Methylacidimicrobium sp. AP8: one gene and its partner. The main gene of each other region encodes a partner of the protein of the gene in region 2 in a complex. Links are inferred from orthologs where the notes say so. Each region holds a gene or a part of one and is shown on either strand. Other genes may lie near its edges. The genes, in order: mnmE and mnmG.

Region 1 (14,776 bases), 2.2 Mb from region 2 along the record:
GAAGAAAGGTGGCCGGGACGGCTCGACGAACTCTTCCGGGCCGAAGCCGGCCTGCTCACCCAGGCGCCTGGGTCCCTCCCGCAGCTTCTGGCGGCCTATCTCGACTCGACCCGGCCTCCGGTATCGGTGGTCATCGTCGGCGCTCGCAGCGATCCGCGAACCCGAGCCCTTCTGGCGTCCGGAGCCGGCATTCCCACCTCCCGCAGGCTTCTTCTGGCCGTCGAGCCGGGAAGGCGCTACCCTTTCCTGGGGGAAAAAGAGGAGTTTTATCTCTCCCTCTCTCTGCGGGCGGGGGCTCCGGTCGCCTATCTCTGCCGATCCTTTTCCTGTTCGGAGCCGATTTCCGATCCCGATGCTCTCCGGGAGCGCTTACGGGAGGCTCCGGCCCTGTAGGAGTCCGCGGCCGATCTCGCGGGCGAAGAGCGGCCCCCGAAAGACAAAGCCCGTATAGGCTTCGAGCAGGCACGCCCCTGCGTCGAGCTTTTCGCGCGCATCACCTGCCTCGAAGATTCCGCCGACGGCCACGACGGGCAGTCGGCCCCCGCTCTCCCGAACCAGAAACCGGATTACCTCGGTGGATCGCTTGGCCAACGGTCTGCCGCTCAGCCCGCCGATAAGCCCCCGAGGACCCGGGGCCGGCAGGGTGTTCGTCGCGACCAGGCCGTCGCAGGGCGCCGACAGCACCGCTTCCAGGACGCCTCCGAGCTCCTTTTCTCCCAGATCCGGAGCGATCTTCACCAGAACGGGCTTGGCGGGCGGAGGGGTGTTGGCGGCGGCCACCGCCTCCAGCAGCATCCGCAGATGGGACTCCTGCTGGAGGGAGCGAAGCCCCGGGGTGTTCGGCGAGCTCAGGTTAAGAACGAAAAAGTCGCCGTAGGGACGGAGGAGGGCGAAGGCCCGCGCGTAGTCGGCGGCGGCCTGATCGAGCTCCGTCCGCCGCGATTTTCCGACGTTAATCCCCACCGGAAAGCTCGGCCATCTCCCGGCGTTGCGAAGTCCGGCGAGCCGGCGGGCGACTCGCTCCGCGCCCTCGCTTGGGAATCCGAGCCGGTTCCAGAGCGCCTCCGAGCGGGAAAGGCGCCGGAGGCGGGGCGGAGGGTTCGGTTTTTGCGGATCTGGGGTGACCGTGCCGATCTCGCAGAAACCGAAGCCCAATGCTTCCCATGCCCCGAGGGCCACACCGTTCTTGTCGAACCCGGCTGCGAGTCCGAGCGGGGTTGAGAAACGAAGCCCCCAGACCGTCCGCTCCAGACCGGAGGGGAGCGGAGAGAGGGCCCGCTGCAGCATCGATTGCACCCGGACATCGGCGCAGAAAGCCAGTGCGAGATGGTGGGCTCTTTCGGGTGGAAGAAGAAAGAGGAGGCGGCGCAGGAGCGAGCTGTAGAGCATTCGGACAGTCTCGGGAAGCTCAAGGCCGTTGGCAATCCGCAACCCGTGGAAGCGGAAATACCAACAAACGGCTGGATCGCCGCCGCCCGGCATCCTAGTCTTGCGCGCTGGTGGGGCCCATGTACCGGTTCGTCCTGGATACGAGCATCTTCACCAATCCGGACGTCGCCTCCCAGTTCGGAGAGGACGAGGCGGCGGTGGGGGGCTTCCTCGATCTGGCTCGCAAAGTGCCTGCGGACTTCTTCATGCCGCTCTCCGTCTACGAGGAGCTGCGGAAGATGCGGGACCTCGATCCGCTGATCGGCTACTTCGAGTCGGTGGTGCGGATCCGTTCGCCACGGAGATCGGATCTGCAGATTCCCGGGGATTTCCTTTACGACTTCATCGATGAGGTCCGGAAACGGATCGACCATGGTCTGCGCATCGCCGAGGAGCACGCCAAGCTGGCGGGAGCAGCCGCCGAAATGGGACAGCTCCTCCACCAGCTCCGGGAGCGCTACCGGGAAGCTCTGCGGCGGGGAATTCTCGACAGCCGAGGAGACGTCGATGTGGTTCTTCTCGCCTTCGAAATCGACGGGAGCCTGGTCGCGGCCGACCATGGGTTGCGGAAGTGGGCGGATCGGATCGGGGTCGCCGTGGTCGACGCACGCCACTTTCGCGACCTGCTCCGCCATCTAGTCGAAACGAAGGGAGCCGCCGAGGGCGTTGTGGAGAAATCCGGTGGTTGAACGGTAGAGCTTTTCGAAACGCAGAACCCAGAATCCCGCTTCTTTTTCGAGCGAGACCATGCGCGTGTCTCCTTCATGGCCGGGGATCCGCGCCATGTTCTCGAGAAGCCGGAGAGCGTTTTCGCGGTCATGGAAGCGGCAGACGAACGATCCCACACAGCGGCCTCGCCGAGCCGAGCCGATTCGCTCGTGAAGGGCGGAAAGAAAGGCCTCCCCTAGGCGTCGGTTCCACTCTTCCCGATCGGGCGCTTCGATGTCCTCGAGAAAGAGCGCCAACCGCAAGACCCGTTCCGTGAAATACTCCGGGGGGACATCGAGATAGCGACGGGACATGGAAGAGATATCCGCCAGCTCGGCGCTGCCCGTCACGTATTTGGCGCGGAATCCTCGAAGAGAATCCTCCTTGAGGACGACTCCTTCCCGGCCCTCCGCGTCGAGCCGGAGGAGGATATCCCGCAAGGATCCGAGCTCCCCGGCTTCCAGCCGACCGTGGCCGGGCACCTCGGGGAGGCGGAAAGATCGGGCGATCGCCTGTTTCTCGCGCACCGGGAAAAATCCTTCCGTGCCTTGCTGCATCAGATCGAAGAGGAAGAAGCCGACTCCTTCGGGCACCAGAGGGGAGCTGCCTTCGACATAAGGGGTCTCGGGCCCGGTCACTTCGCCGCAGAGAATCCATTCCGGATGTGCGGAGAAAACGGCGGGATCGATCAAATCGGCGATCCGATCGGTCGTGAACGGGCAGATCAGTCCGCCCCGAGTGGCGGCGTAAAGCGCATCGCCGGCGCGGAAGATACGGACGTTGTAGCCGTCGACCTTCTCTTCTACCCAGAATGGGCCGTGAAAGAGGGAACGGATGCCCGCCAGAGTCTGTACCCGCCCGATCTTCGGATAGCCGGGAACGACGACTCCGTCCGCCAGCAGAGTGCCGCGCGGCCATCCGTGCCAATCATGGAGCAGCCGGGTATACGTCCAATCGCCGAAAGACTCGCGCTTCGCCTTTTTTTCCGCGACGGCCGCATGTATCTCGGACTCGGGGATCATTTTCGGCCTTCGGTCTGCTTGGAGCATTATGAAGCGCCGGCGGCCGCAGGCAAACTCCCGCTGGCCTCCCGCTCCGCGGCAGATCTGCAGGGAGGGATTACTTCCCGATGCAAAACCGCCGGAAGACCTCGTCGAGAATCTCCTCGCTTGTCACCGCGCCCGTGATCTCTCCCACCTCCTGGAGAGCCGTGCGCAACTCCAGGCACCAGAGCTCGCAGGCGAGGCCGGCCCGAAAGGCATCGGCGGCTTGGTCCAGCGCCGCGATCGCACGTCGCAAAGCGGCTTCCTGCCGCGCGTTGACCGCCCCTCCCGCAGCAGCGTCGGGCCCTAGGGCCGCGATTTCCCGGGCTAGGAGCTGATCGAGCTCGGGCATCCCTTCGCGAGTCAGCGCGGAGACGCAGAGATGGTAGCGGTGCTCCGGGTGAACGCCCAAGTCCGATTTGTTGGCTATCCGCAAAAGCCGCTGATGGGGAAGAAGGGGGATGGGGGCGGAGACATCGGCATCCGGCGGCTCCGAAGCGATCGAGACGTGGAGCACGATATCGGCGGAGCGGACCGCCTCCTCCGCCCGGAGCACCCCTTCCGCCTCTACCGGGTGTTCGGCCGTCCGCCGGCCCGCCGTGTCGATGAGCCGGACGGGATATCCCGCGACCTGGCAGAGGGATTCGATCGTGTCGCGGGTCGTGCCCGGATGCGGAGAGACGATTGCTCGGTTCTGCCGCAGGATCGCGTTGAAGAGGCTCGATTTGCCGACGTTCGGAGGGCCTTCCAAGACGACGGTGATTCCCTCGCGAAGGAGACGGCCCATGGGCGCGGTTCCCGCCAGAGCGGCCAGCTCGCTCCGCAGCCTGTCGATACGGCGGAGCATTTCCTCCCCGACCTCCGGATCAATGTCCTCGTCCGGAAAGTCGAGGAAGGCTTCCGCGTGCGCAATGAGCTCCAGAAGCTCGGCTCTGGCATCCGCCAGCTTACGGCCGAGCCTCCCCTCCTGCATCTGCTGAGCGACAACCAGGCTGCGAAGGCTGCCGGCATGAATGAGGTCTGCAATCGCCTCGGCCTGGGTCAGATCGAGCTTGCCGTGAAGGAAGGCGCGCTGGGTGAACTCTCCGGGAAGAGCCGCCCGGACGCCTCGGCTGAAATAGGCCGCCAGGATCCGGTCGACCAGCAGCGGATTCCCGTGGCAGGAGATTTCGACCATCTCTTCGCCCGTATACGAGCGGGGCTGCTGCCAGTAGAGAAGGACGACGTCGTCCAGCTTCTGCTCTCCGTCCCAGAGTTCCCGGTACCAAGCCTTTTGCGGGAGCCAGGAAACCGGCTTCCGCAGCAGAAGTTCGGTGATCCTCCGGGATTCCGGGCCGCTGATCCGAATCACGGCCAAGGCCGCCGGTGCGGCGGGAGTGGCGAGTGCCGCAATGGTATCGTTCATCGGTTGCCGCGCAAAGGCGGTGAATTCTCTTGCCGCGCGCGTCCGCTGCCCGCCGGGCGAAGAGGCTGGCCGCGGAAGAGGCCGGCGGCGCTCCATCCTCTGGTCCTGACCATACTCGTCCTGTCGGCGGGCGGCAAGCGGACCCTAAGAAGGAAGTTGGTGGGAGCTTTTCTGGCGGGATACGATGGCCGCGTCCCGAACCATGCCGAACGAGCTCTTGGAAGGAAAACGGCCCTCCGCCGCTCCTCGAGGTTCCATCGCCCGAGTTCTCTTGGAGAGAAAGCGGGATTGCCTGCTCGACTATGCCGTTCCCGAACGGCTCGCCGGCCGGGTTGAGATCGGTTCCCACGTTCGGGTTCCGTTGCGGCGGGCGGAGACCACGGGCTGGGTCATCGATTTTCCGGCCGAGCCCGCCGTCGAGGGATTGCGCGAGCTGGCCGGAATCTGCTCCGACGCTTTTCACCTCCCTGCTCCTCTCCTGCAACTCGCCGCGTGGGTCGCCGACTACTATTGCGCTCCTTTGGCCGCCTCTCTCGCTTGCATTCTGCCCGCTCCGGTCCGGCGGGCGCGCGCACAGGAGCGGTTGCGGGCCGTCTGCCTTGGCGAAGCGGACCCAGAAGCCCTCGAGCGGATCGGCTGCTCTCCGCGCGAAAAGGAGGCGTGGATGCGGCTGCGCGAGCTGGGATCTGCTTGGCTCTCCGAGCTCTGCACCGGCACGGGAATCGGGCCGCAAGTCTGGAATCGGCTCGCAAAGCGCGGACTCATCGACCTGCGGAAGGCGGAGCGACGGCGGCATCCGTTGGACGTCCCTCTTCAAAAAAACGAGGTCCTTCCGATCTTGACCGCGGATCAGGCGGCGGCGTTCGACTCCGTTCGGCGGGCGATTCGGGAGAACGCGTTCTCCGCGTTCCTTCTCTTCGGAGTTACCGGCAGCGGGAAGACGGAGATCTATCTGCGGTCGGTGGCGGAGGCGCTTGCCCAGGGGCGGTCCGCGCTGATTCTTGTTCCGGAGATCGCCTTGACCCCGCAACTCGCCGAGCAGGTGCAGAGCCGGTTCGGCGATCATCCCGGCAGGGTGGCGCTCTGGCATAGCCGGCTTTCCCCTGGAGAGAGGCACGACCAGTGGCGGGACGTTCGCTCCGGGCGTGCGCGCATCGTGCTCGGCGCGCGCTCCGCCGTTTTCGCTCCGTTGCGCGATCTCGGGCTCATCGTCGTCGACGAGGAGCACGAGCCCGCCTACAAGCAAAGGGAGACTCCGCGGTATCACGCGAGGGACGTCGCCGTAATGCGCGCCCGCCGGGAAGGGATTCCGGTAGTCCTGGGCTCCGCCTGCCCCTCGCTCGAGTCCTATGCCAACGCCCTTGCGGGCAAATACCGGCTCTTGGAGTTGAGCAGCCGCGTCCAGGACCGCGCCCTTCCTTGGGTCCGGATCGTCGATCTGCGCAGAAGAGGCAAACGGCGGAATCCGGCGGCCGACGCCAAGGAGACCAAGGAAGAAATCCCTTGGCTTTCCCGCGAACTCCGGGAAGAGCTGGGGAAGCGACTGGCGCGGGGGGAGCAAGCGATTCTCTACATTAACCGGCGGGGATATGCGCGGGTTCTCCAGTGCGCGGGGTGCGGCGCCGTCCGGGAGTGCCCGGATTGCAGCGTCGCCTTGACCTATCATCGCGCGGCCGGAAGGCTCCGTTGCCACTTCTGCGGCCACCACGAACCCTACCCCGAAGCATGCTCCGCCTGTTCCGGAAAGCGCTTCGACCTGCTCGGAACCGGAACCGAACGCGTCGTCGAGTCGGTCGAGCAAGCGTTCCCCTCGGCCCGGGTCTTGCGGATGGATTCGGATTCGATGTCCCGGAAGGGCTCCCTTTCGGAAGCCTTGGCGGCTTTTGCCGCCCGCCGCTTCGACATCCTGGTCGGCACCCAGATGGTCGCCAAAGGACTCCACTTTCCCGGGGTGACCCTGGTCGGGATCATCCAAATCGACGGGCTGCTGCACATGCCCGACTTCCGCTCGGCCGAACGCGCCTTCCAGCAGCTTGTCCAGGTCGCCGGCCGCTCCGGCCGCGGGGAAGAGCGAGGCGTCGTCTTGATCCAGACCCGCTGTCCGGTGCACCCGGCGATCCAGTTCGCCCGGCACCACGACTATCGCGGCTTCGCCGAGCAGGACCTGGAATTTCGGACGTCGCTCGGCTATCCGCCGGCGTTGCGCCTGATCCTCCTTACTTGGAAGGGCCTAAAAGAAGATCTGTGCCGGCGGACGGCGGAAATCGAGGCTGCGGAGATCCGGCGAAGGCTTGAAGGATCCGCGGAAGTCGGCCCGGTGGTGCCCGCCCCGATCGCCCGGCTTCAGGGCGCCTTCCGCTTTCAACTCCTTCTTAAGACATCGCGGATCGCCGAGGCCGCCCGCCGCCTTAAGCAGTGGCTAGGGGAACGCGGCCGCCGGAAGGAGGCCGACCTCATCGTGGATGTCGATCCGGTCGAGTTCCTGTAGCCTGCCGGTTGCTCAGGCGGCCGCCGGCCTGAGGAACTCTTCTCCCTTCCGCCAGTTGCAGGGGCAGAGCTCGCCCGATTGCAAGGCGTCGAGCACCCGCAGCACCTCCTCCGGGTTGCGTCCGATCGAAAGGTCGTTGACCGAAACGAACCGGATGACGTTCTCCGGGTCGACGATGAAGGTCGCCCGGAGCGCGACCCCCTCCTTCCGATCGAGGATGCCGAGCGCGCTCGAGAGCTCCCGCTTGATATCGGCGAGCATGGGAAAAGGAATATCCTTCAGCTCCGGGTGGTGGAGCCGCCAGTTGAGGTGGACGAACTCGCTGTCGATCGAGACGCCGTAAAGGACGGCGTGGCGCTCGGCGAACTCCTTCATCAGCTTGCCGAATGCGACCAGTTCGGTCGGGCAGACGAATGTGAAATCCTTCGGCCAGAAAAAGAGGACCTTCCATTTGCCGCTGTGCGTCTGGTCGGAAATCTCGGTGAATGCCGTGTCGAGCTTCAGGCCTTCCGGCCCCCCTTGGACGGCTTTCAGGGTAAACTTGGGAAACGGATCGCCCACTGTCAGCATGCTGGCATCTCCTTTGCGTCTCTTTTGGTTTAGGGTGTTGTGCTTTAGGACATAACAAGAAGGCGGACAAGCGGTCAATTCCCGGTGCCCGCCCTGCGGAGGGGCGGATCGCATCCCCGGCGGCCGCCGCCGCTTGTCCAAGAAACCGCTATCCGGCGACTTCCGCCGGATAGCGACGGTGCCGGAGCGCTTCGGTGTAGACCTCTTCGTACTGCCGCGCGGCTTCCGACCAGGGAAAAAGCACCTTCATCGCCTCGGCACGGAGCGCTGCCAGGGTCGAGGGCGAGCTTTTCCAGAGGCGCAGAGCGCGCCGGCAGGCGGCGGCCAGCCCCGGCCCGGTGGGATCGAAGAAAAGCAGGCCCGTGCCGCGGCGCGTCTTGTCTTCCAGATCGATCACCGTGTTCTTGATCCCTCCCGTCGCGCGTGCCACGGGGATCGAGCCGTAGCGCATCGCGTAGAGCTGGCTTAGGCCGCAAGGCTCGTAGAGGGAAGGCATCAGAAAGAAATCGCTTCCCGCAAAGATCCGGTGGCTCAGCTCCTCGGAGAATCCGATCGAAGCTGCAACCTTGTCGGGGAACTCGCGGGCGAGCCAGCGTAGAAACTCCTCGAACTCCCGTTCCCCCGATCCTAAAGAGACGCACTGGAACGACTCCTCCCGGAGAAGGGAAGGAAGGGCTTCCCGAACGAGGTGGATTCCCTTTTGAAGATGGAGGCGGCTGACCATGGCGAAGAGCGGCAGGTCAGGCCGAACGGGGAGGCCGAAATGACGTTGGAGCGTTTCCTTGCACCGGGCCTTCCCGCTTAAGTCTTCCACCGAGAAGTTCGCCGGAAGAAGCGGATCGGTGCTCGGATCCCATCGCGTCTGGTCGACGCCGTTGAGGATGCCGCGCAAGCGGCTTCGCCGTTCGGACAAAAAAGGGGCGAGCCCGCAGCCGCCGACCGGCTCGAGGATCTCTTCGGCGTAAGCCGGGGAGACGGTGGTCAGAAAGTCGGCATCGTGAATGCCCGCCTTGAGCAGGTTCACCTGGCCGTAGTCCTCGATGAAGTCCGGCCGGAACCGGTCCCACTCCAATCCGAGATAGGGGAGGACGGCGGATCCGTACTTCCCTTGGTGGCCGACATTGTGGATGGTCAGCACGCTGATGCTGGCGCCGAAAGGCGACAGGAGATGCGGCCAGGCTTTGAGAAAGACCGGCACGAGCGCCCCCGGCCAATCATGGACATGAAAGACGTCCGGTATCCAGGCCAGAGACTTGCAGATTTCCAGGGCGGCCTTCGCAAGGAGGGCGAACCGGAACGCGTTGTCCGCGTACTCTCCGGACGGCTCGTCATAGACGCCGGGCCGTCCGAAATAGTTCTGGTAATCGATGAGCCACACCGGGACCCGCTCGGCTCCCAGGACCGTTTCCCAGACGGCGATCCAATGTTCCTGCCCATCCCCCATGTGCACGCAGCAGGAGCCGAGGAGGCGGGCGGAAGCCTTTTCGCGGTCGATTGCGGCATAAAAGGGGAGAACGATCCGTACCTCGTGGCCGCGCCGGGCGAGCGCCGATGCGAGCCCTTCGACGGCGTCGCCTACTCCTCCTACCTTCACCAGCGGCGCGCATTCCGCGGCGACGAACAGGATCTTTCTCCGGTTCTCCGCGGCAGAAGCCGACTCCGGCCTGCGACGAGGGCCCGCCGCGCCAGCGGAGCTCTTCCGCCTGCGCCGCGGCTTTTCGATTTGGCCCGGAACCGCTTCGACCGCCTTGGCGTGCAAGCCGACCTCCGCGTGCTGGGCTTTCTGGTCCTTTCCCGGAGACACGGTCGGTTCCGACCGCTTCCGCCCCGGTCGACGCTCTTTCTTGCTCGATCGCTCGGATGGTTGCAGGGCCATGATTGGATTCTCTGCCCATGAGCGAAGCGGCGGCAAGCTTTTGTCGAGCGGCGCCCCGACTACCGGCAATTGGCTTGCGTGGTCCGGCGGGCAAGGGAAAATGACGGAATGCGCCGGGCATTATTGTCGGCCGCCGCCCTCGTCTTTCTCTTCCTGCTCGGCTATTGGGCTTGGCGAGGCATGGTCCTGCGGGAAGACAGCCGCTACGAAGCGCAGGTCCGGCAGGCGGCCGCGCGCTACGGGGTCGATCCTCTGCTGATCCGCGCGGTCATTTGGGAGGAGACCGGATTCCGCCTGAACAAGGTGGGGCGTGTCGGCGAGCTCGGCCTCATGCAGGTCCGTCCCACGACCGCCTTCGATTGGGCTCGCAGCGAGAAGCGGACCGATTTCCGGCCGGAGCAGCTTGCCGATCCCGAGATCGGTATTTTGGCCGGAAGCTGGTATCTGGCTCGGGCGCTGCGCCGCTGGAAGGATACCGACAATCCCCCCGTGTTCGCCCTGGCCGAATATAACGCCGGACGCCGGAATGCCCTGCGTTGGGTCGACCCGGCGCATCCGAAAAGCGGCCGCGCCTTCTTTGCGCGCATCGATTTTCCCAAGACAAGACAGTATGTGCGCGAAATCCTGGATCGCTATGCTTTCTACCGCGGCCGCCCGCCATGGGAGGCCTGCCGTAGCCTCACGTCGCGGCCCGGCCGGGTCCGGAAAGGAGAGGAGGCCGTGGCCGACTCGGCGCGGCCGTAGCTTCCCGGGAGCGCACCGGCGGATCCGCGAACAAAGCAGGAAAGAAGAAAAACGGGTTGCCAAGCCCGCGGCCCGGTGCATGATGAAACATTGTCGCAGGGCCCTTAGCTCAGCGGATTAGAGCGTCTGACTACGGATCAGAAGGTCGTAGGTTCAAATCCTACAGGGCCCAGGCCGGAAACGCTGCGGGTGTAGTTCAATGGTAGAACGGCAGCCTTCCAAGCTGCATGCGAGGGTTCGATTCCCTTCACCCGCTCTCTCGGCCGGCCATGCGACGGATCGCGTTCTCCCGCTGGATATGGCCGGGTTTCGCCGGCGCTCGTGAGTTCGGCTGCGGATGGGCGAGGGGCAGCCGGCCGGAATTTGTCACAAGCTTTTTCCTGCGGCTTGCAAACCGGGCTTCCCTGCTTTGCCTTCGCTTGGTTTCCCATCCTCGCAGTACGTCTTCGTACAGCTTCCGGTGGAAACCCTGCGCCCCGCCTTGCACCTAAGCCCATTTCCGGCGCCCTCGGCTACACAATGGGTGAGAAATGGCCGCTAGTGAGCAAAGCGGTTCGCCCGCTTGCGCCTTTCCGAAGGCGTCGCCGGCTTCCCGGCGCCGGTCTGGACGGCCCAGTGAAGGTCTCTTAAGAAATGGTCCGCCATGTCTCGGGAAAAGCCCTCCCGCACGACGATGCGCAGGACCGAAACGGTTTCGGCGTCGGGAGGCATCGTATAAGCCGGCACCTGCCATCCGCGTGCATGAAGCCGCTCGGAAAGGGAAAACGCCGACAAGGGCGCCGGTTCCTTGAGCCGGAAGGCGAAGGTCGGCAACTGCGAGCCGTCGCTGACCAGATCGAACGGACCCATCTTGGCGATTCGGCCGGAGAGAAAGAGAGCGGTTTCCCGGATCGCTTTCAAGATCCGGGTGTATCCCGTGCGGCCGAGGCGGAGAAAGTTATAATACTGGGCGATGACCGGAGCGCCGGGGCGGGAGAAGTTCAAGCCGAAGGTCGGCATCTCGCCTCCCAGATAATTGACGCGAAAGATCAGCTCTTCGGGCACCGCTTCCTGGGAACGCCAGAGCACCCATCCCACGCCGGGATAGACGAAACCGTACTTGTGGCCCGATACGTTGATCGACTGGACGAGAGGGAGCCGGAAATCCCACCGGAGATGGGGATCGAGAAAGGGGGCGACGAACCCGCCACTGGCCGCATCAACATGGAGGGGGACTTCCCACCCTTTCGTTTTCGCGATGGCGGCCAGAGCGTCGTGAATCTCCTCGATCGGCTCGTACTCTCCCGTCATGGTGGTCCCGAGAATCCCGATCACCCCGATAGAATTTTCGTCGACGTGAGCGGAGACCCCGGCCGGAGTCGTCACGTAGCAACCGGGGGTCACCGGGATCAGCCTCGGCTCGACTTCGAAGTAGCGGCAGAACTTTTCCCAGACGACCTGGACATTTGCCCCCATCACTAGATTCGGGCGATCGGCGGGCAGCCCGGAGGCGAGGCGTCGCTTCCGCCAGCGCCATTTGAGCGCCAAGCCCGCCAGCATCGCCGCTTCCGAAGAGCCGATCGTCGAGGTTCCCATCGGATTCTCGCCGGCCGGAGCGTGGAAGAGATGGCCGAGGATGCTGACGCAGCGCTGCTCGATCTCCGCGGTCTGAGGATATTCGTCCTTGTCGACCAGATTCTTGGCGAAACTCTCCGCCATCAGGTCGCGGGCCTGCTTTTCCATCCAGGTCGTGACGAAGGTAGCGAGGTTGAGCCTCTCTTGCCCGTCGAGCAGGAGCTCGTCGTGGATGAGCTGATAAGCGATCTCCGGAGGCATCTCCCCGTCCGGCAGGCGGTGGCGCGGCGCGGGCTGGCTCATAGCTCTCTGCGCGTACGCGGGGGATAGGAAGGATTCCGGAGCTTCGGGGGGATGGGAGATGACTTTGTGCATAGTGTGGATCCGATGGCCGGATGGGTCCTTTTTGCGTGTCAGATCTTCCGTAGCCGCTCGACCAAGCCGTGGCGCAGCCCACGCACGCTGACGGTCAAGCGATCGATCCCTAAGGCGGCGAGCGTAGAAAAGAAGACCGCGACTCCCGGGACAAAGATATCCGCCCGCCTGGCGGGAACGCCGGGAAGTTCCTGCAACCGGTCGAGATCCAAGCGCGAGAGATCTTCGAGAAGGCGCTCGAGGGTCTGGGCGGTCGCCGAGAAAAGATGGATCTTCTCGACATCGAATTGTCGAAGCTCCTGAAGCAGGGCGGCGAGCGCTGTGGCCGTCCCTCCCACGGCGATCAGCGTGCGGTCGCGGGCGGAAAACTCCCGCAAGGCCTCCCGAAGCTGCTTCTCCAGGGTGAGGAGCATCGTGGCCAGCGACTTGCTTCCGATCGGAAATTGCGAGATGAACCGGTCGCGGAGGCGGATGCAACCCAAGGGTAGGCTCAACCGCGCGCCGACCGCGCCCGCCCGGCCTTCCGTCCACTGTGAGCTGCCGCCGCCTACATCGGCGACCAGCAGTTCGCGGTTCCGGAGCGCAGGGTCGGCGGCAACGCCCTGGAAGGTGGTCTCCGCTTCCTCTTCGCCCGAAAGCAAGAGAACCGGACAGTCGAGAAGGTCGCCGACCTGCTTGAGGAAGCGCTTTCGGTTCCGGCTGTCGCGCACCGCACTGGTGGCCGCCGCGATTCGGCGCCCGGCCCGCCACCTGTCGGCGGCCTCGCGGAGGGCGCGCAGCGCGTCCACGGTCTGCTCCACGGCTTCTTCGGACAGCTCACCCGTGGTAAGCACCCCTTCGACGAGCCGGGTCGTAAAGCTGCGGTGGTCGAGGACCCGCAAGTCGCCGCCGTCCCATTCGGCAACGAGGAATTTGATCGAATTGCTTCCGATGTCGAAGACCGCGTATCGGGCTGCGGCGGGTGCTTTCCCCCCGTCCGCGGGAGCCGGGATGACATCCGGCCCGCCCCCTTTGCAAGCGCAGCCAAGCAGTTCGTTCGTCACGACGGCGTCTCCTCGGCCTCCTGGGATGCTTCTTCGAGAAGCTCCTCCAACTCGCCGATCAACTGGTCGATCCTCCGCAAGTCCTTCCTGCGCCCCTTTTCCGGGACGATCGACAAGGATTCGAGCTTGGCGGCGGCCTTGGCCAAGAGCCTCTGCTCCCGCTTTCCCGGAAGCCGACCGGCTCGATCCAGCTCACGAACGGTCAGGGTCAACTGGCGGATCTCCCGCTGCAGGCGCGCGACGTAGTGCGCGGCGGTCTCATCGAGCAAAAAGGAGAGGGAGGCCAAGCCCCGCTCCACTTCGCTTGAGCGCCGCGGGCGCGCGAGCAATCGGGGGAAGTGCTTCATCCGTTGCCCTCCGGCTTCGTCCGGAAGAGAAGCTGCCCGTTGTTCCAATCGATCGTGAGCGCGGTCTTGTCCGGAATTTCTCCGGAGACGATCTTGCGGGAGAGGGGAGTCTCGATCTCCTTCTGGATGACCCGCTTTAGCGGGCGTGCCCCGTAAGTCGGGCTGTATCCCAAGCGGGCGAGATGCTCCTTGGCGGCCGGGGTCAGCTCGATGGTGATCGACCGCTCCGCCAATCGCTTGCGCAGCTCCTCGAGCTGCAGATCGACGATCTTCTGGAGCTGCTCCATCTGCAGAGGCTTGAAAAGCACGATCTCGTCGAGCCGGTTGAGAAACTCCGGCCGGAAATGGGCGCGCAGCTCCTCCATCACGCGGTTCCTCACCGGCTCCGGAATCTCCCCCGAAGGGCCGATCCCTTCGGTCAGATAGACGCTGCCGATGTTGGAGGTCATGACGATGATGGTGTTGCGAAAATCGACCGTGCGGCCTTGGCTGTCGGTGAGCCGGCCGTCGTCGAGGATCTGGAGGAAGACGTTGAAGACGTCCGGATGGGCTTTCTCGACCTCGTCGATGAGGATGACGCTGTAGGGCTTGCGCCGTACCGCCTCGGTCAGTTGGCCCCCCTCTTCGAATCCGACGTACCCCGGAGGGGCGCCGATTAGGCGAGCAACCTGATGCTTTTCCATGTACTCGCTCATATCGAGCCGGATCATGTTCTCCTCGCTATCGAAGAGCGCTTCGGCCAAGGCCCGGGCGAGCTCGGTCTTCCCCACGCCGGTGGGCCCCAGAAAGAAGAACGATCCGATCGGCCGCTTGGGATCCTTAAGGCCGGAGCGGGCGCGAATCACGGCGTCGGCGACGGCGGCGACCGCCTCGTCTTGCCCGACCACTCTCTGGTGAAGGATCGAATCGAGCCGCAGCAGCTTCTCCTTTTCGCCCTCCAGAAGCTTGGACACCGGAATCCCGGTCCAGCGGGCGACGACTTCCGCGATCTCCTCCGGGGTCACTTCCTCGCGCAAAAGCCTTCCCTCCGCTTGTCCCTTAGCGAGCTTTTCCTCCAGCTCCTGGAGGCGCCGCTTCAGCTCGGGAATCCTTCCGTACTGGAGCTCGGCCACCCGGTTGAGATCGTACGACCGTTGGGCGATTTCCATCTCGTGCTCGGCGGCCTGGAGCTCTTCTCGCACCTTCTGGAGCGCGC
Region 2 (14,849 bases):
GGGACCGCTGGTCGCCATGCAGACGCCCACTTTCCCGCTGGCACGGGCATATCCCTCGGCCATGAAGGCCCCGCCCTGCTCGTGACGCGGCAAAATAGTCCGAATCTTTCGGGAGCGAGTGAGCGACTGGTGAAGGAGCATGCTCGCCCCGCCGGGATAGGCAAAAACGGTATCGATCCCCGCGTTTTCCAGCGCAGCGACCACGGCGTCGGCGCCGTTCTTGTAACCCCCTTCGGCCACCTCGGGCGAAAGCGCGAGGTCACCATCGGGCGGCCTGTTGACCAAGTCGATGCGGCTCATGATTCGTCGCGTCCAGGGCGGTCGGATCCTCCCGGCTTCCTTTACTCCTGGAGGCAAAAAGAAGGCTTAATTAATAAACCCGCAGCTGGCCTCGGTCGAGGCCGGACTTTGGAAAAATGCGGTCTCGCCTGGCCTTGACAAGGCATGCTCCACTCCCTAAGCTTTCCCTTCCCGTGAAAACCTTCAGTGCAAAACCCGCCGATGTTCGGCGCTCTTGGTATGTAATCGATGCGGCGGGGCAGCCGGTAGGCCGGGTGGCCGTGCAAGCGGCCGTCTTGCTCCGCGGTAAGCATAAGGCCCAATATACCCCCCATGTCGATACCGGCGACCACGTCGTGGTCATCAATGCGGCGCGGGCGATCTTCACCGGCAAGAAGGAGGGGACGAAGACCTTCATGCGGTACTCCGGGTTTATCGGTGGCCATCACTCCGAGACGGTTCAGCGGGTCCGGGAGAGGAAGCCGGAATTTTTGATCGAGCACGCCGTGAAGGGCATGATCCCGCACAACCGTTTGGGGAGAAGGATATTTCGGAAGCTTCACGTCTACGGAGGATCGGAACATCCCCACGAGGCCCAGCATCCGGTCGCCGTGCCCAAGCCCCTGAGAAGGTGCGAGAAGACAACGACTACGCTATGACGACGCAGAGCGAATGGAGGGCGACAGGGCGCCGGAAGACGGCGGTGGCTTCGGTGCGGCTGCATCCGGGGACAGGAACATTCCTGGTGAACCAGCGGTCGCTCGACGACTACTTTCCGGAGATCACCCAACGGCTGGCGGTCTACAAGCCGCTGGAGATCAGCGAAGCACTCAAGAAATTCGACTTCGAGGCGCGCGTCCGTGGCGGCGGCTTGTGCGGGCAAGCGGAAGCCTTGAGCTTGGCCCTAAGCCGGGCGCTGGTCCGCTGGCAGCCGGAGGTCCGCCCGAAGCTTAAGGGGGCATCCCTCCTCACCCGAGATCCACGGATGAAAGAGAGGAAGAAGTCGGGTCAACCGGGTGCCCGGAAGCGGTTTCAGTTCTCCAAGCGGTAGCGCGGTCCGCCGTCGCCGGCCGTACCTGGCGCAGCGCTCTACCCGCGATCGCGAAACGGATGGCATCATGGGTTCGTGTCGAGTCGGCGTGGTGGGTGCGGCGGGCTACGTGGGGGAGGAACTGGTGCGCCTCCTGTCTCGCCACCCGGGGATTTCTCTCACGCTTTTGACCTCCCGGATGCACCGGGGTAAACGGGCGGCCGAGGTAATCTCCGGGCTGCCCGATTCGGCCGGTGGACTCGTGTTCGAGGAGCCGGTAGCATCCCGGCTGAACGAGGCCGACGTGGTTTTCTTGGCGCTGCCCCATGGGGCGGCTGCTAAATATGCGATCGCGCTTCGGGAAGCGGGCAAGATTGTGATCGATCTGAGCGCGGACTTTCGCTTGCGCAATCCGCGCCATTACGAGATGGATTACGGTTGGGTGCACCCGGCACCCGCCCTTCTTTCGAAGGCGGTCTATGCGCTTCCGGAACTCCATCGGGAGGAGATCCGGAGGGCGGATCTGCTTGCGGTGCCGGGCTGTTATCCTACCAGCATTCTTCTGGCTCTCTACCCTGCCTTGGCCGCCGATTGGGTCGGCGAGGGCCACATCGTAGCCAGTTCTCTCAGCGGCACATCGGGGGCGGGCAAGAAGCCGGAGGTGGCGCTGCTCTTTAGCGAGATGAGCGAGAACGCCCGTCCTTACGGAGTGCCGAGGCACCGCCACATGGCCGAAATCGAGCAGGAGCTGGATCGGTTAGCGGGGCGGAAGGTCGAGCTTGTCTTCGTTCCCCATCTTATCCCTCTCTCCCGAGGCATTCTTTCGACGGTCGTCTGCCCGTTACGGAACGGCATCGGAGCGGCCGAGGCGCAGGCCCATTATCTTTCCCGCTACGCGGGCGATCCGTTCGTTCGCATCCTGCCGCCAGGGGCGTTTCCCGCGGTCCGCGACGTCGTGCGGACCAATCGCGCGGATCTCGCAGTCCAATGCGATGAGGCTAGACGCCGGCTATTCGTCTTCTGTGCGATCGACAACCTCGGGAAAGGGGCCGCCGGCCAAGCGGTGCAGGGGATGAATCTGCGGCTCGGGCTGCCCGAGGAGGAGGGCCTTTTGCCGTGAAGGAAGACATCGTCCTTGTGGAAGGGGGAGGTGTGACGACCCCGAGAGGATTTCTCGCTTCCGGGGTGGGCTGTGGGATCAAGCCGGGCGGGAAGAAGGATTTGTCGCTGATCTGCTCCGAGCGGGCCGGGCGGGTGGTGGGGTTCTTCACCCAGAACCGGTTGCCGGCGGCGCCGGTGGTGCTATCGCGGCGACACGCGGCGCTTGGGACTGGGCGGGCGGTCGTCATCAACTCCGGGAATGCCAATGCCTGCACCGGATCGGTAGGAATGGCCAATGCCGCCGAAATGGTTAACCGGGTGGCGTCGGGAATCGGCTGTCCTGCGGAGGAGGTCTTTGTCTGCTCCACGGGTCGCATCGGGGTCCCGCTTCCGATGGCGAAGGTGCGCAGGGGTATCGATATGGCTCTGGAGCGGTTGAGCCCGCAGGGCGGCAAGGATGCGGCGCTGGGAATTCTCACCACGGACACCTGCCCCAAGGAGATGGGGCTGCGGATCCACTTGGGTGAGCAGGAACTCTTCCTGGGCGGCATGGCAAAGGGTGCAGGAATGATCGAGCCGCGGCTGGCGACGATGCTCTGCATCGTCACCACTGATGCGGATATTGCGGGGGATGCCTTCGCCGTAGCCGCCCGTCGGGCGGTGGCCGAAAGCTTCAATCGGATCAGCATCGATGGCGATTGCTCGACGAACGACACGGTTCTGCTGTTCGCCAACGGTTTGGCGCGCAACCATACCCTGACTCTGGACAGCAGCGAGTTTCGGCTCTTCCAATCCGCCCTCTCCTTGCTCACGGGCCGGTTGGCGCGCATGATCGTGGAGGACGGCGAGGGAATCTCCAAAGTGGTCGAGGTCCTGGTGCAGGGTGCTTCCGACGAAGAGGATGCGGAAAGGGCGGCCCGGGCGGTGGCCCGTTCGCTTCTGGTGAAATGTTCCTGGCACGGAGAAGATCCGAATTGGGGGCGGATCCTCGCGGCGATCGGCTACTCGGGAGCGGCCGTGGAAGGGAACCGGGTGGATGTATTCTATAACGGGGTGCAGGCGGTGGCGGGCGGGGTGCGCGCCCGCACTCCGGCTCGCCTCGTGCGGGAGGCGATCCGCTCCCCGCAATTCACGATTCTTATCGATCTGGGGATCGGCTCGGGGCACTTCCGGCTCCTGACGACCGACCTCACGGAACGATACGTCCGCCTTAACAAGGGGGAGTAGACCAGCGCTTTTTCTTGTGGGAAGTGGACTGCCGCACTAGGGTAGTCGCGCCCGCCGCTCTGCGAGTGATTCCATGACACCTGCGGATAAGGCCAAGATTTTTCTGGAAGCGCTCCCGTACGTGCAGCGCTTTCGAGACGCCTCCTTTGTCGTCAAGTACGGTGGTGCCGTCATGGACGACACGGAACTGGTCCGGCAGACGCTTCGGGATCTGGTTCTGCTCGAGGCGGTCGGAATTCAAGTGGTGTTGATCCACGGTGGAGGGCCAGCGATCGGCAGGGCCTTGAAGGAAGCGGGCATTTCTTGGTCCTTCGTCGACGGGCTGCGGGTCACGGATGCGCCGACCATGCGGATTATCGAACGAGTCCTCGCAACGGAGGTGGGCCCCGCAATCGTGGAAATACTGGAGAGCCTGGGAGGAGCGGCGCGGCAAGTTCTCGGTCAAGAGGTGTTCACCGTAAAGCCGCTGGCAGCGACGGGTAGTTCCGAGGCGAAAAGGCCCTTGGGATTCGTAGGAGAACCCATTTCCGTAGACGGGCAAGCGATTCAATCGCTGATGGCCAAGCGCGTCATCCCGGTGGTCTCCCCCTTGGGACGAGGTGAAGACGGGCACTTGTACAACATCAACGCGGATACGGCGGCAGGCTTTCTGGCCGGGGCCTTGCGGGCCGAAAAGCTGGTCTATCTGACGGACGTCGACGGCGTACTGCGAGATCCGCAGGATCCCAAATCGACGATCTCTGTGTTGACTCCCAAGGACGTAGCCGTGCTCCGGGAACGTGGGGTCTTGCAAGGGGGGATGTTGCCTAAGATCGAATCGGCTTTGAGAGCGCTTCATTCGGGAGTCGGCAAAGTCCACCTCCTGGATGGGCGGATCCCTCATGCGCTGCTCCTGGAAGTATTCACCGACTCCGGGATCGGCACGGAATTGATCCTGTGAGGGGGCTGGTTGCGGCAGCGCATCTTCGGCCGGTTTTTGTCTCATGACCACTTCTAGATCCAACCAGGCTACGGAGGAGATCCTGGAGAGGTATCGGCGGTATCTGGTCCCTTCCTACGCCCGCTTCCCGGTCGCCTTCGCGCGAGGGAAAGGTTCCTATATTTGGGATGTCGAAGGTCGCCGCTACCTCGATTTTTGCGGCGGGATCGCCGTGAACGGCTTGGGCCATGCGAGCCCCGTCTTGGCTAAGGCCCTGGAAGAGGCGGCCGCGCGGTTGGTTCACTGTTCCAACCTCTACTATCACCGGGCGGGGGCGGAACTAGCTGAGATCCTCGTGCATTGGATCGGGCCGGGAAAGGTGTTTTTTTCGAACAGCGGAGCGGAAGCGAATGAATGCCTCTTCAAGCTCGCCAGGCGCTTCGGGGAAGCGCGGGGTGCCTTCGAAATCTTGACCGTAGAAGGTTCGTTCCATGGCCGAACGCTGGCGGCCATGGCGGCGACCGGGCAGGAGAAAGTGAGACGGGGATTCGGTCCCGCGGTCCCCGGGTTTCGGCATGTGCCCTTCCTCGACCTGGCGGAGATGGAGCGTTCGGTCGGGCCGGCGACGGCGGCCATTCTCGTCGAGCCGATCCAGGGCGAGGGCGGAGTGCGCGCGGCGACGGGGGCGTATCTACGGGGCTTGCGCCGGATCTGCGACCGGCACGGTCTCCTTCTCTTTTTCGATGAGGTACAAACCGGGGCCTTCCGTTCGGGCCGGTTTTTGGCCTTTCAGCGGCTCATGGAGGGTTGCGAAGAGGAGGCCGGCTTTCTGCCGGACGGGGTTGCCATGGCAAAAGGGCTGGCGGCAGGGTTCCCGATCGGGGCTACCTGGATCCGGGATCCGTATGGGGATCTGCTCGGGCCGGGTTCTCATGCATCGACCTTCGGCGGATCGCCGCTGGCCTGCACGGTTGCCGCTGCGGTTCTGCGCTACATGGAAGCGGAGGGACTGGGCCAGGAGATCCGGGAAAAGGGAGAGCGGCTCAGCAGGGAGGTGCAGGCGATGGCTTCTCCGGATCATGGATGGATCGAATCGGTTTCCGGGCTGGGAGGGCTGCTGGGAGTGCGCGTTCGGCGCAGCGCGCGTGCCGTGGCCGAAGATCTATTGGCTCGAGGATTTCTCGTCGCGCCTGCCGGGGATCGCGTGATCCGGCTTCTCCCCCCACTCAATGTCTCCTCCGAGGAGATCTCGGAGGCGATCGCGATCCTCCGTGCTGCCAACGAAGCGGAGGCTCAGCGGGGGGAGAACGAGGGTTATGGGCCACCCGCGTAGTATGACCCGTTTGCAACCAGATCATGGCCTCTTCCGTTGATCCCCGGCATTTCCTATCCGTTACGGATATCGATGAAACGGAGGCACGCGCTCTTTTCGAGCGAGTGAAGCTCGAGAAGCGGAGCCGGGGAAGGGTCGGCGACCTGCCGTTGCAAGGCAAAGTGTGGGCGCTTCTCTTCCGGAAACCGTCCACTCGGACCCGCGTCTCCTTCGAGATCGCTATCCGGCAGCTGGGCGGTTCCGCGATCTTTCTGAGTGCCGCCGAGCTGCAGCTGAGCCGGGGGGAACCCATGGACGACACGGCGCGGGTGTTGGGTCGGATGGTCGATGGTGCCGTGATCCGTACCTTTGCTCAGGCGGAGCTTGAGGCCTTTGCGCGTTCGGGTGGGATACCCACGGTGAACGCGCTGACCGATCAGGAGCATCCCTGCCAGGTGCTGGCGGATATCTTTACCTTCGAGGAGAAACGGGGCCCGCTCGCAGGCAAGACGGTCGCCTTCCTGGGAGATGGTTCCTGCAATGTGGCTCGGTCGTGGGCGCTGGCGGCACCGATTTTCCGGTTTCACCTCCGCATAGGTGCTCCGCGTGACTATTTCTGCGACGTGGAGAACGCGTGGGTCGTGCAGACCGAATCTTCCGAGGAGGCGGCCCGCGGGGCGGACCTGCTCTACACGGATGTCTGGATTTCCATGGGGAAAGAAGAAGAAGGCGTTCTTCGGGAAAGAGCCTTTGCGCCTTATCAGCTCAATCGCCGGCTTGTGGAGCGGGCGAATCCCGGCGCGTTGGTGCTTCACTGCTTGCCCGCGTACCGGGGAAAGGAGATCGAGGGAGGACTCTTCGACGAGAGGGCTCAAGATATCTTCGATCAGGCGGAAAATCGTCTCCACGTCCAAAAGGAGCTTCTTCGCTGGCTGACGAGTCGGTAGCCGGCACGGCCCCGAACGGGCTCAAGCGCCTGCGGAGAGCGGCCTTCCCCTCTGGGCGGCGACATAGCGGGCGAGGATATCCACCTCGATGTTGAGAAGATCGCCTGGCCGCTTGGTCCGAAGGTTGGTCGCCTGCCAGGTGAAGGGCGTAATCCAGACCGAGAACCGGTCTTCCCTGGCGGAGCCGACAGTCAGGCTGATGCCGTCGACGGCCACACTCCCCTTGGGCACGATCAGCGCCTCCCATGGCGCGGGGCGTTCCAGCCAGAGCTCATGCTCGGAGCCCCGGTCGTGAATCTCCAGGAGGCGCGACAATCCATCAACGTGCCCGGTTACGAAATGGCCGTTGATCCGGGAGCCGACCGCAACCGGACGTTCCAAATTTACCAGATCCTCCTTGGCCAAGAGGCCGATATTGGATCGCTTCCGCGTCTCCTCGAGCGTGTCGAACCGTAGGAGCCCCCCTTGGCGGGCCGTCACCGTCAGACAACAGCCGTTGACCGCCACGCTATCTCCCGGGCGGAGCCCCTCGGCGAGCGCTCCGGCGTCGATCCAGAGTGCGGGATGATCGGCTGTCGGGGGTTCCTCGACGCGCCCCACGGATTCGACGATGCCGGTGAACATAAGAGAGCGCCTATCGCAGATTCCATCCGCCGCTGACCACGATATGGGAGCCGGTCACGTAGCCGCTTTTCTCGTCGATGAGGAACCGGATGGCGGTCCAGAGATCCTCATGAGTGCCGAAGCGGCCCGCGGGGATCTTGGAGAGCGGGGGGAGGTTGACGCTTTCGGCGAGGTATCCGGGAGAGACGACGTTTACGGTAAGCCCGTGGCGGGCCTCTTCGCGGGCAAAGGAGCGGGAGAGCAGGTAGACACCGATCTTTCCGATGTGATATCCCAGGGCCATCTCGCGCGCGCCAAGCCGGTCGCAAGCCGAGTCGCCGATGTTCACGATTCGTCCCGCCCCGGATGATCGGAGCAACGGGAGCGCGGCCAGAGTCGTAAAGAGCGTCGCCGTCGCGGTGGTCTGCCAGCCGAGCTGCCAGTCTTCTTCCCGAGTTTGGAGGAGCCCGACCGGAGGATAGACTCCGGAGTTGTTGATCAAGAGGCGCAAGGAGCCGAAGCGCTTTTTCACGGCTTCGAGCAGAGATTCCGCTTCGGCTTGGCGGACGAGGTCGGCTTGAAATGCCTCGGCATCGCCGCCTTCGGCCCGTAGTTCCTCGACAACCTCGCAAGCGCCCTCCCGGCTGGAATGGTAGTGGACGGCGACCGACCATCCATCCCGGCCGAGTTTGCGGGCCAGATAGGCCCCGAGCCCACGTCCGGCTCCGGTGACAAGCGCCACTTTTTTGCGTTGCGGTGGTTCCATTCTCCTGCGCAGCTTCTTATAAAGAGAAAAAGCGGAAAAGGGCCATGAAAAACGGGTTCACCGGTATTGAGGTCGCCGAGTCGCATCTGCCGTCGGCTTGGATGGCCGCGAAGCGCTCTTCCCTGGAGAACGGGGAAATTGCTCCTGCTTTTCACTACGCGACGGCACGCCAGGCCAATCTCTGGATAGCCCTCTTCCGCCGCTATTCTCCTTTTGCCGGGAGCGAGGGGAGAGAATTCTACCGGCGAGCGGCGCGAGAGGCGGTCGCACTTCTCGCGGAAGGGCCGGGCCAGCTGATCTCCTTGGGTTGTGGGACCGGGGAGAAGGACCTGGTCGTCTACACGGAGCTGCGGGCTCGATCGTGGAAGCCGGATTGGATCTGCGTCGACGGAAGTCTTTCCCTCTTGCTCGAAGCGGGAAGGGTCAGCCGCGGCGGCGGAGGGGGAGCCCGCCTTGTCTTGGCCGACGTCCTTCTGCCGGACCTGCTCGAGCGGATCGGACGCGGCGAGGGAGAGCCGCGGCTGGTTACCGCATTCGGCTTGCTTCCCAACCTCTCTGCGGAAAGCTTTTTGCGAGCGCTGCGTGCGCAGCTTTTTCCTCGGGACCTACTCCTGTTGGGGACCAACCTCGTTCCGGTTGCGGCGGAGCGTGCGCCAGGCTATCGGGAATCGGCGGCGCGGATCCTGACGCAATACGCGAACCGCCCGACGCGTCTCTGGTTGACCGAGCTCCTCCGCGATTGGGGAATCAGCGATCTGGTGGAGGACTACCGCATGAGGATGGTCGAGGGGAAGGGATGTATCCGGTATGAGGCAACGGTTCGTTGGAAAAGGAGCCGAGAGGTGCCCTTGGAAGACGGCTCATCGGTACGGGTCGGGGGCGGGGAGAACCTCCGGCTCTTCTCGAGCTGCCGGTTCGCCCGGGAAGAGCTGGACCGGCTTCTGCGTGCGAGCCGTTTCGACCCCCTCTGCTACTGGACGACTCCTTCCGGAGAGGAGGGGATTTGGTTGGCGGCCCCGTCGCCTTGTGGAGCGGCAGCGGGATAGAAGACGGGCCTTCCTCGATACGGACGAAAGGCAACATGGCGAGGGTAGAGGCGGACCTCGACGGCGGAGTTTCCCAGGCTACGCACAATTACCGGAGGGTGTGGTGAGCCGTCCTCAGCGAGCCAGGCTCCGTCCGGTCTGAGGATGAGGCGCAGGCGTTGCGCGGGCCTATCCGCGCGCGGCGTCAGGGAGAGATCCATCATCGCCGGGGGAATCTCTCCTCTGGAGGGCGAAACACCGAGAACCAGAACGGGGTAGCCGGTCGCCGCGATCAGCAAGACCGGGCGAGGAGTCACCCAATATCGGGTCGGGTAGGAATCGAATCCGGGCTCCAGGCGGAGAGACCCCGTCGGATGGAGCTGCTCGAAGGGGGCGAGGGGCGGGTCGGTGCCCCACGGCCTTCGCGGGGCAGCCAGCCAGGTCTCCCCCTCTTGTCGAAGCTCTCCGTCGAGCCAGTTCCACCCGTAGAAGCGGCGGATCGGCTCGACTCGGGCGAGGCAGACGCTTCTTTGGCTTTCACAAACCAGAAAGACCTTGCCTTCGGAGCGGATGAGGCAAGCCGACCCCAGGGGGATGGCGGGGAAGAAAAGCTGGAGGGCGGAGGACCGGGAGAGAAGCGCGCGGGGATCCGGGGCGGCGATGCCGGCGGCAGGCAGGTGGGATGCGAAAGAGACCGTGGCGAGGAGCAGATGGGCAAAAAGCCAGTTCGCGTTGTTGAGGAGCACGGCGAAGAGCGGACAGAGGCTACCGAGGGAGAGAGAAAGAACGCCCACAGTCATGATGAGCTCGGCCAGCGGCACGATGAGCAGGTTGGCGAAGGGGCCAATGAGGCTGACGAAATGGAAATGGAGGATCTCGAAAGGGAGGGCGCCCATGGATGCCGCGAGAGACGAGGCCAGGAGGAGGGCTGCTCCTCCGCCCAAGGCTTCGATCAGGCGCGCCCGCCGGGGAAGAAGGGTGCGCGGGATGAACGGATCCGGTCGGAAGGGGGCTGACATCCATGCGGCGAGGGGCGGCCCGAGCAGTAGGAGAGCCAGGACGACTCCAAAGGAGAGTTGGAGGCTCACGTCCCGGACGGAGAGGGGATCGAGGCCGAGGAAAAGGAGAAGGGCGGCCGCCCAAAGGTTCAAGAGCCGGATGGGCCGGCGGACGAGCCATGCCACCAGGACGAGGGCGGAGAGGAAGGCCGCTCGTGCCGCGCTGGCCGAACCGCCGGAGAGAAGCGCATAGAAGGCGACGACGGGCAAGAGAGCACAACCCCATCTCCATCGGGAGATTCTTCCTGCCTCGTACAGAGCCAGACCTACGGCCAGGACGGCCGTGACGTTCTGGCCACTCACGGCGAAGACGTGATAGGCGCCGGCGAGGCGAAACTCTTCTTCGGTTTTTGCGGGCAATCCCCCGGTTTGGCCGTAGATCATTCCGGAAAGGAGAGCGACGGCTTGGGGGTCGCTTTCGATGCCCGCCTGCAGGAGGCGCCGAGCCCAACGCCGCGCTGCGGCGATGCTCCGACCGGTCCAACTGCCGGTGTCCAGGGGCACGATGTCGCGCCAAGAGGCCGGCAAGCGGTAGGCGATGCGATGGACCGACAGGATCTCCCGCCAATCCGGCTCTCCGGGGTTGCGCGGTGCACCGGGACGCCTGAGCCCTCCGCGGACGGAAAGGCGCTGTCCTAGGACGATCCGGGCGCCGGGACCGGAGCGAACTTCGAGAAGCACTCGGCCGGAAGCGGGGCGCCAGGCTCCGGAGAGCCATGCTCGGCGTATGCCGAGAATCGCCGTCGCAGCGGGGGAGCCTTCCCGTTCCTTTTCGAGGGGCACGCTTTGGATCGTCCCCTCCCAGCGGCAGTCGGGTTGGAACTTGGAGCGAGGGAGGCGGCGAAGGTCGTCGGCGGGGCGCCATCCTTTGTGGAAGGCAGCGCTGCCGACGCCGAGAAAGAGGACTATCCCGAGAAAAGAGAGGAGGGAGCCCGTCTCTCGCCGGGAGCGAAGCCAGAGAACGCCCAGGAGGAAGACCATCGCGAGGGCCGGCCAGAAAAGAGCAGGGGAGCCGAAGCCCCAGGTGCATCCGCCGGCGAAGGTGAGCGCGGGCAGGAAAAGCGGGGCGCGGATGGCCGGCGTGGGACGATTCGGGCATTGCGGGATGGGGGATAGGGGAGGGCGGTTGTCTCGCATCGCTTCGCTCCTGCCCGGAGCGGTGGGTTGGGAGATCCGCCCCGGAGCCGGCGCCCCATAGATGCTTTACGAGGGGTGGGTCGGCTCTGCACGCTTGCGGCGTTGCAAGATCCGCTGGTTGAATTCACGAATCGCATGATCGGTCGGCCAGGAGGGACCGAGGATTCGTTTGAGGAGCGCCACGACCTCGGCATCCGAGCCGGAGGAAAGGACGACTTGCTCCATCGTCTGGGGATCGACGCAGAGAAATTCCATGACCGCGCGATCCTCCTTGTCCAAGAAGGAAGCGATCGAGGGTGCCAGACCTGCGGCTAGGCGGCGGATCGAATCGATGAGGTGGGGGAGCTGCGCGACCCCGGCCAGGCGTTCGTCAGGCGGACGGCAAGGGGGATAGCTGCCGGCTTCGACCGGCAGAGCCGCCTGGAGCCATGCCTGCCAACCTCCGGCCAGGGAGTAGACGGTGGGGAAGCCCATGCGCACAAGGAGGTCCGCGGCGAGCAGAGATCGATTGCCGACGCGGCTATAGCAGAGGATGGGGACCGCAGCGTCCGGGATTCGGGAATCCACTTCCTCGGGGAGACGGTCGAGCTGCAGGTTGATCGCCCTTGGGAGGTGTCCCGCGGTCCATTCGCGGGGTTGGCGCAGGTCGATGGAGATGGCCGGTCCCTCACGCATCCGGAGAAGGGCTTGATCCGGAGGGAGCTCCGGGATCTGCCGACGGAGGGAATCCAGGAAGAGCCGGTAGCGGGAAGTCGCGGTCATCGCTTGTCCTCGGGAGGGCTTTCCGACGCTTGGGAAACCGGGTTGGGATTCCCTTTCTTGAGAGCGACCATCAGGACGGCTAGGTCGGCTGGGTTGACTCCGGGAATCCGGGCGGCTTGTCCCAGGGTTGACGGGCGGATCTGTTGCAATTTTTCCCGCGCCTCCTGTTTGAGGCCGAGGATGGTTTGGAAATCGAGCCAGGGGGGGAGAAGGGTCTCTTCCATCGACCGAAGGCGCTCGATCTGGGCCCGTTCGCGAACAATGTAGCCCGCGTATTTGATTTCGCACTCGAGATGTGCGGCGATGTCCGGTTCCACGCTCCGAAAGGGTTCCGGGAGGTCGGCCCAGCGAAAATCCGGGCGCCGAAGGCGTTCGAAGAGGGAGCCGCCTTCCGTTTTGGCTTCGGCTAAAGCTCTGGTCACCTCTTCGATGCGCCGCTTCTTCGCAAACCACAGCTTGCGCCGGTACGGCGGAAGAGATCCGACGGAGCAGCCGATTTCGGAGAGGCGGACATCGGCGTTATCGTGGCGCAAAACGAGCCGATGCTCCGCTCGCGCGGTGAACATGCGATAGGGCTCCCGGATCGGACGGGTCACCAAATCGTCGATCAGGACTCCGATGTAGGCTTGGTCGCGGCGGAGCACGACCGGAGGATCTCCCCGTGCGGCGCGGGCGGCGTTGATTCCAGCGAGGATTCCTTGGGCGGCGGCTTCCTCGTAGCCGGATGTCCCGTTGATCTGCCCGGCTAGGAAGAGGCTTCGGATTCGCTTGGTCTCCAGAGAGGGGAAAAGTTGTGTCGCCGGACAGTAGTCATACTCCACCGCGTATCCGGGGCGCAGGATATGGGCATTCTCGAGGCCGGGGATCGTGCGGAGGAAGGCGCATTGGATGTCAAAGGGAAGGCTGGTCGAACAGCCATTGACATAGAACTCCTGGGTCTGCCTTCCCTCGGGTTCTAGAAAGATCTGGTGACGCTCACGCTCGGCGAAGCGGACGACCTTGTCCTCGATCGAAGGGCAGTAGCGAGGACCTACGCCCTCGATGCTCCCCGAATAGACGGCCGAGAGATGGAGGTTGTCCCGGATCAATCGATGCGTCTCCGGCGTCGTGTAGGTGATCCAGCAGGGCAATTGTTCCACGTGGAACAGGCGGCCGTCCCACCAGTTGAGAGTAAAGGGATCCCCTTCCCTTCTCTGCAGCTCCTCGGGGAAAAGTGAAAAGATCGGCGGGGGGACATCCCCGGGCTGCCGCTCGCAAGCTTGGAAGTCGATCGTCCGCCCGTTGACGCGGGGCGGGGTTCCGGTCTTCAGTCGTCCGATCTCGAATCCCAGCCTCTTGAGCTCGAGCGACAATCCGCTGCTCCCCTCACCCGCTCTCCCGCCCGGGCGTTGCTCTGATCCGACGTGAATCAACCCGCGAAGAAACGTTCCCGTAGTGATAACGATCGCCTTCGCCCGAAACTCGACTCCAAGGTCGGTCAGCAGCCCTTCCACGGCATCGTCCTTGACGCAAAGCCTGGCGACCGAGCCCTGCTGGATGTCCAAGCCCGGCATCGATTCGCAGAGCGCCTTGAGGCGGAATTGATAGGCTTTCTTGTCGCACTGGGCGCGCGGAGCCTGCACGCTCGGGCCCTTCCGGCGGTTGAGCATCCGGAATTGGATGCCGGTGGCGTCCGCGTTTTGCGCCATGACGCCGCCCAGCGCGTCGATCTCCCGTACTAAAATTCCCTTCGCCACCCCTCCGATCGAGGGATTGCAGGACATCTGGCCAATCGTGTCGAGCTGCAGGGTCAGCAGAAGCGCCTCGCACCCCATTCGTGCGGCCGCCAAGGCCGCTTCCACGCCTGCGTGCCCGCCGCCGACCACAATCACATCGTATTCCTTGGGCCAACGCATCGATTTCCGCTTCCCCAAAAGTTTCGCTTTCGGCGGCGCCCCGACCTTTTGCTATCCTGCTTTTGTGTCCCAACCCAGCGCGACCGGCAAGCTGCCTCCGCCGGACTCGGCCCTCCCTGCCGCCCTCTATAGCGCCGAAGCGGAGCGCGCCGTTCTCGGCTCGCTGCTTGTGCACCCGGAGCTCGTGCTCAATCAAGCTTTCGAGACTCTATCATCCGACGATTTCTTCGTCCCCGCCCACCGCGTGCTCTTCGACCTCCTTCGATCGATGGACGCGCGCCACCAGGCGATCGATGTGCTTACTGTTCATCAAAACCTCGTCGACAGCAATCTGGCGGCCCAGGTAGGCAGTCCCGCGATCCTCGCCGAGCTGGCCACGTCCTTTTCGAGCCATCTCAACATTGGCACCTACATCCAGCTGGTCAAAGACAAAAGCCTTCTTCGCCACCTCCATCAAGCCTGCTGCAGCATCGTCCAGCGCATCGTCGACGAACCCCAGCCGACGAGTGCGGTGCTCGACCATGCCGAGCGGGAGATCTTTCGCGTGACAAACCTCTCGCTGACCCGTTCGAGCGTTCCGGTCTCCATCGAACTTCGCCGCGCCCTCGAGCTTGTCGACTCCTTCCATCGGCGCAAGGGGAAGCTCTTCGGTATCCCGACGGGCTTTTACGAGCTCGATATGCTGACGACAGGCTGGCAGAAAGGGGACATGGTGGTTTTGGCCGCTCGGCCCGGAGTTGGGAAGACCGCTCTCGGCCTTACCTTCGCGCGGCAGGCGATTCGTCAAC

The links.
Region 1: the proteins of mnmG (region 2) and mnmE are in contact, whole or in part, in a solved structure (PDB 9HIP), measured with the Escherichia coli proteins. The link is inferred for Methylacidimicrobium sp. AP8 from one-to-one orthologs.

What each region holds. Positions count from the first base shown.
Region 1 is NZ_LR797830.1:53,161-67,936, forward strand. What follows is about bases 2,421-5,239. They hold mnmE (tRNA uridine-5-carboxymethylaminomethyl(34) synthesis GTPase MnmE), read right to left. Parts: upstream 4,585-5,239; coding sequence 3,256-4,584; downstream 2,421-3,255. Other genes in these bases: MTHMO_RS00235 (RNA ligase), read right to left, coding at 2,421-3,158; priA (primosomal protein N'), read left to right, coding at 4,769-5,239. Also shown: MTHMO_RS00220 (thioredoxin domain-containing protein), read left to right, coding at 1-393; MTHMO_RS00225 (quinone-dependent dihydroorotate dehydrogenase), read right to left, coding at 370-1,389; MTHMO_RS00230 (RNA ligase partner protein), read left to right, coding at 1,509-2,117; more of MTHMO_RS00235, read right to left, coding at 2,064-2,420; more of priA, read left to right, coding at 5,240-7,072; MTHMO_RS00250 (peroxiredoxin), read right to left, coding at 7,085-7,642; glycogen synthase GlgA, read right to left, coding at 7,791-9,518; MTHMO_RS00260 (lytic transglycosylase domain-containing protein), read left to right, coding at 9,627-10,262; MTHMO_RS00275 (glutamate decarboxylase), read right to left, coding at 10,800-12,191; MTHMO_RS00280 (exopolyphosphatase), read right to left, coding at 12,230-13,234; MTHMO_RS00285 (hypothetical protein), read right to left, coding at 13,231-13,581; ATP-dependent chaperone ClpB, read right to left, coding at 13,578-14,776. UniProt on the Escherichia coli protein: Exhibits a very high intrinsic GTPase hydrolysis rate. Involved in the addition of a carboxymethylaminomethyl (cmnm) group at the wobble position (U34) of certain tRNAs, forming tRNA-cmnm(5)s(2)U34.
Region 2 is NZ_LR797830.1:2,269,265-2,284,113, reverse strand. Bases 11,613-14,504 are described here. They hold mnmG (tRNA uridine-5-carboxymethylaminomethyl(34) synthesis enzyme MnmG), read right to left. Parts: upstream 14,062-14,504; coding sequence 12,163-14,061; downstream 11,613-12,162. Other genes in these bases: dnaB (replicative DNA helicase), read left to right, coding at 14,126-14,504; MTHMO_RS10615 (rhodanese-like domain-containing protein), read right to left, coding at 11,613-12,166. In the rest of the region: ilvB (biosynthetic-type acetolactate synthase large subunit), read right to left, coding at 1-300; rplM (50S ribosomal protein L13), read left to right, coding at 474-938; rpsI (30S ribosomal protein S9), read left to right, coding at 935-1,330; argC (N-acetyl-gamma-glutamyl-phosphate reductase), read left to right, coding at 1,398-2,429; bifunctional glutamate N-acetyltransferase/amino-acid acetyltransferase ArgJ, read left to right, coding at 2,426-3,637; argB (acetylglutamate kinase), read left to right, coding at 3,711-4,577; MTHMO_RS10645 (aspartate aminotransferase family protein), read left to right, coding at 4,621-5,889; argF (ornithine carbamoyltransferase), read left to right, coding at 5,913-6,815; MTHMO_RS10635 (riboflavin synthase), read right to left, coding at 6,837-7,439; MTHMO_RS10630 (SDR family NAD(P)-dependent oxidoreductase), read right to left, coding at 7,450-8,184; MTHMO_RS10625 (L-histidine N(alpha)-methyltransferase), read left to right, coding at 8,229-9,230; MTHMO_RS10620 (ComEC family competence protein), read right to left, coding at 9,155-11,404; more of MTHMO_RS10615, read right to left, coding at 11,471-11,612; more of dnaB, read left to right, coding at 14,505-14,849. UniProt on the Escherichia coli protein: NAD-binding protein involved in the addition of a carboxymethylaminomethyl (cmnm) group at the wobble position (U34) of certain tRNAs, forming tRNA-cmnm(5)s(2)U34.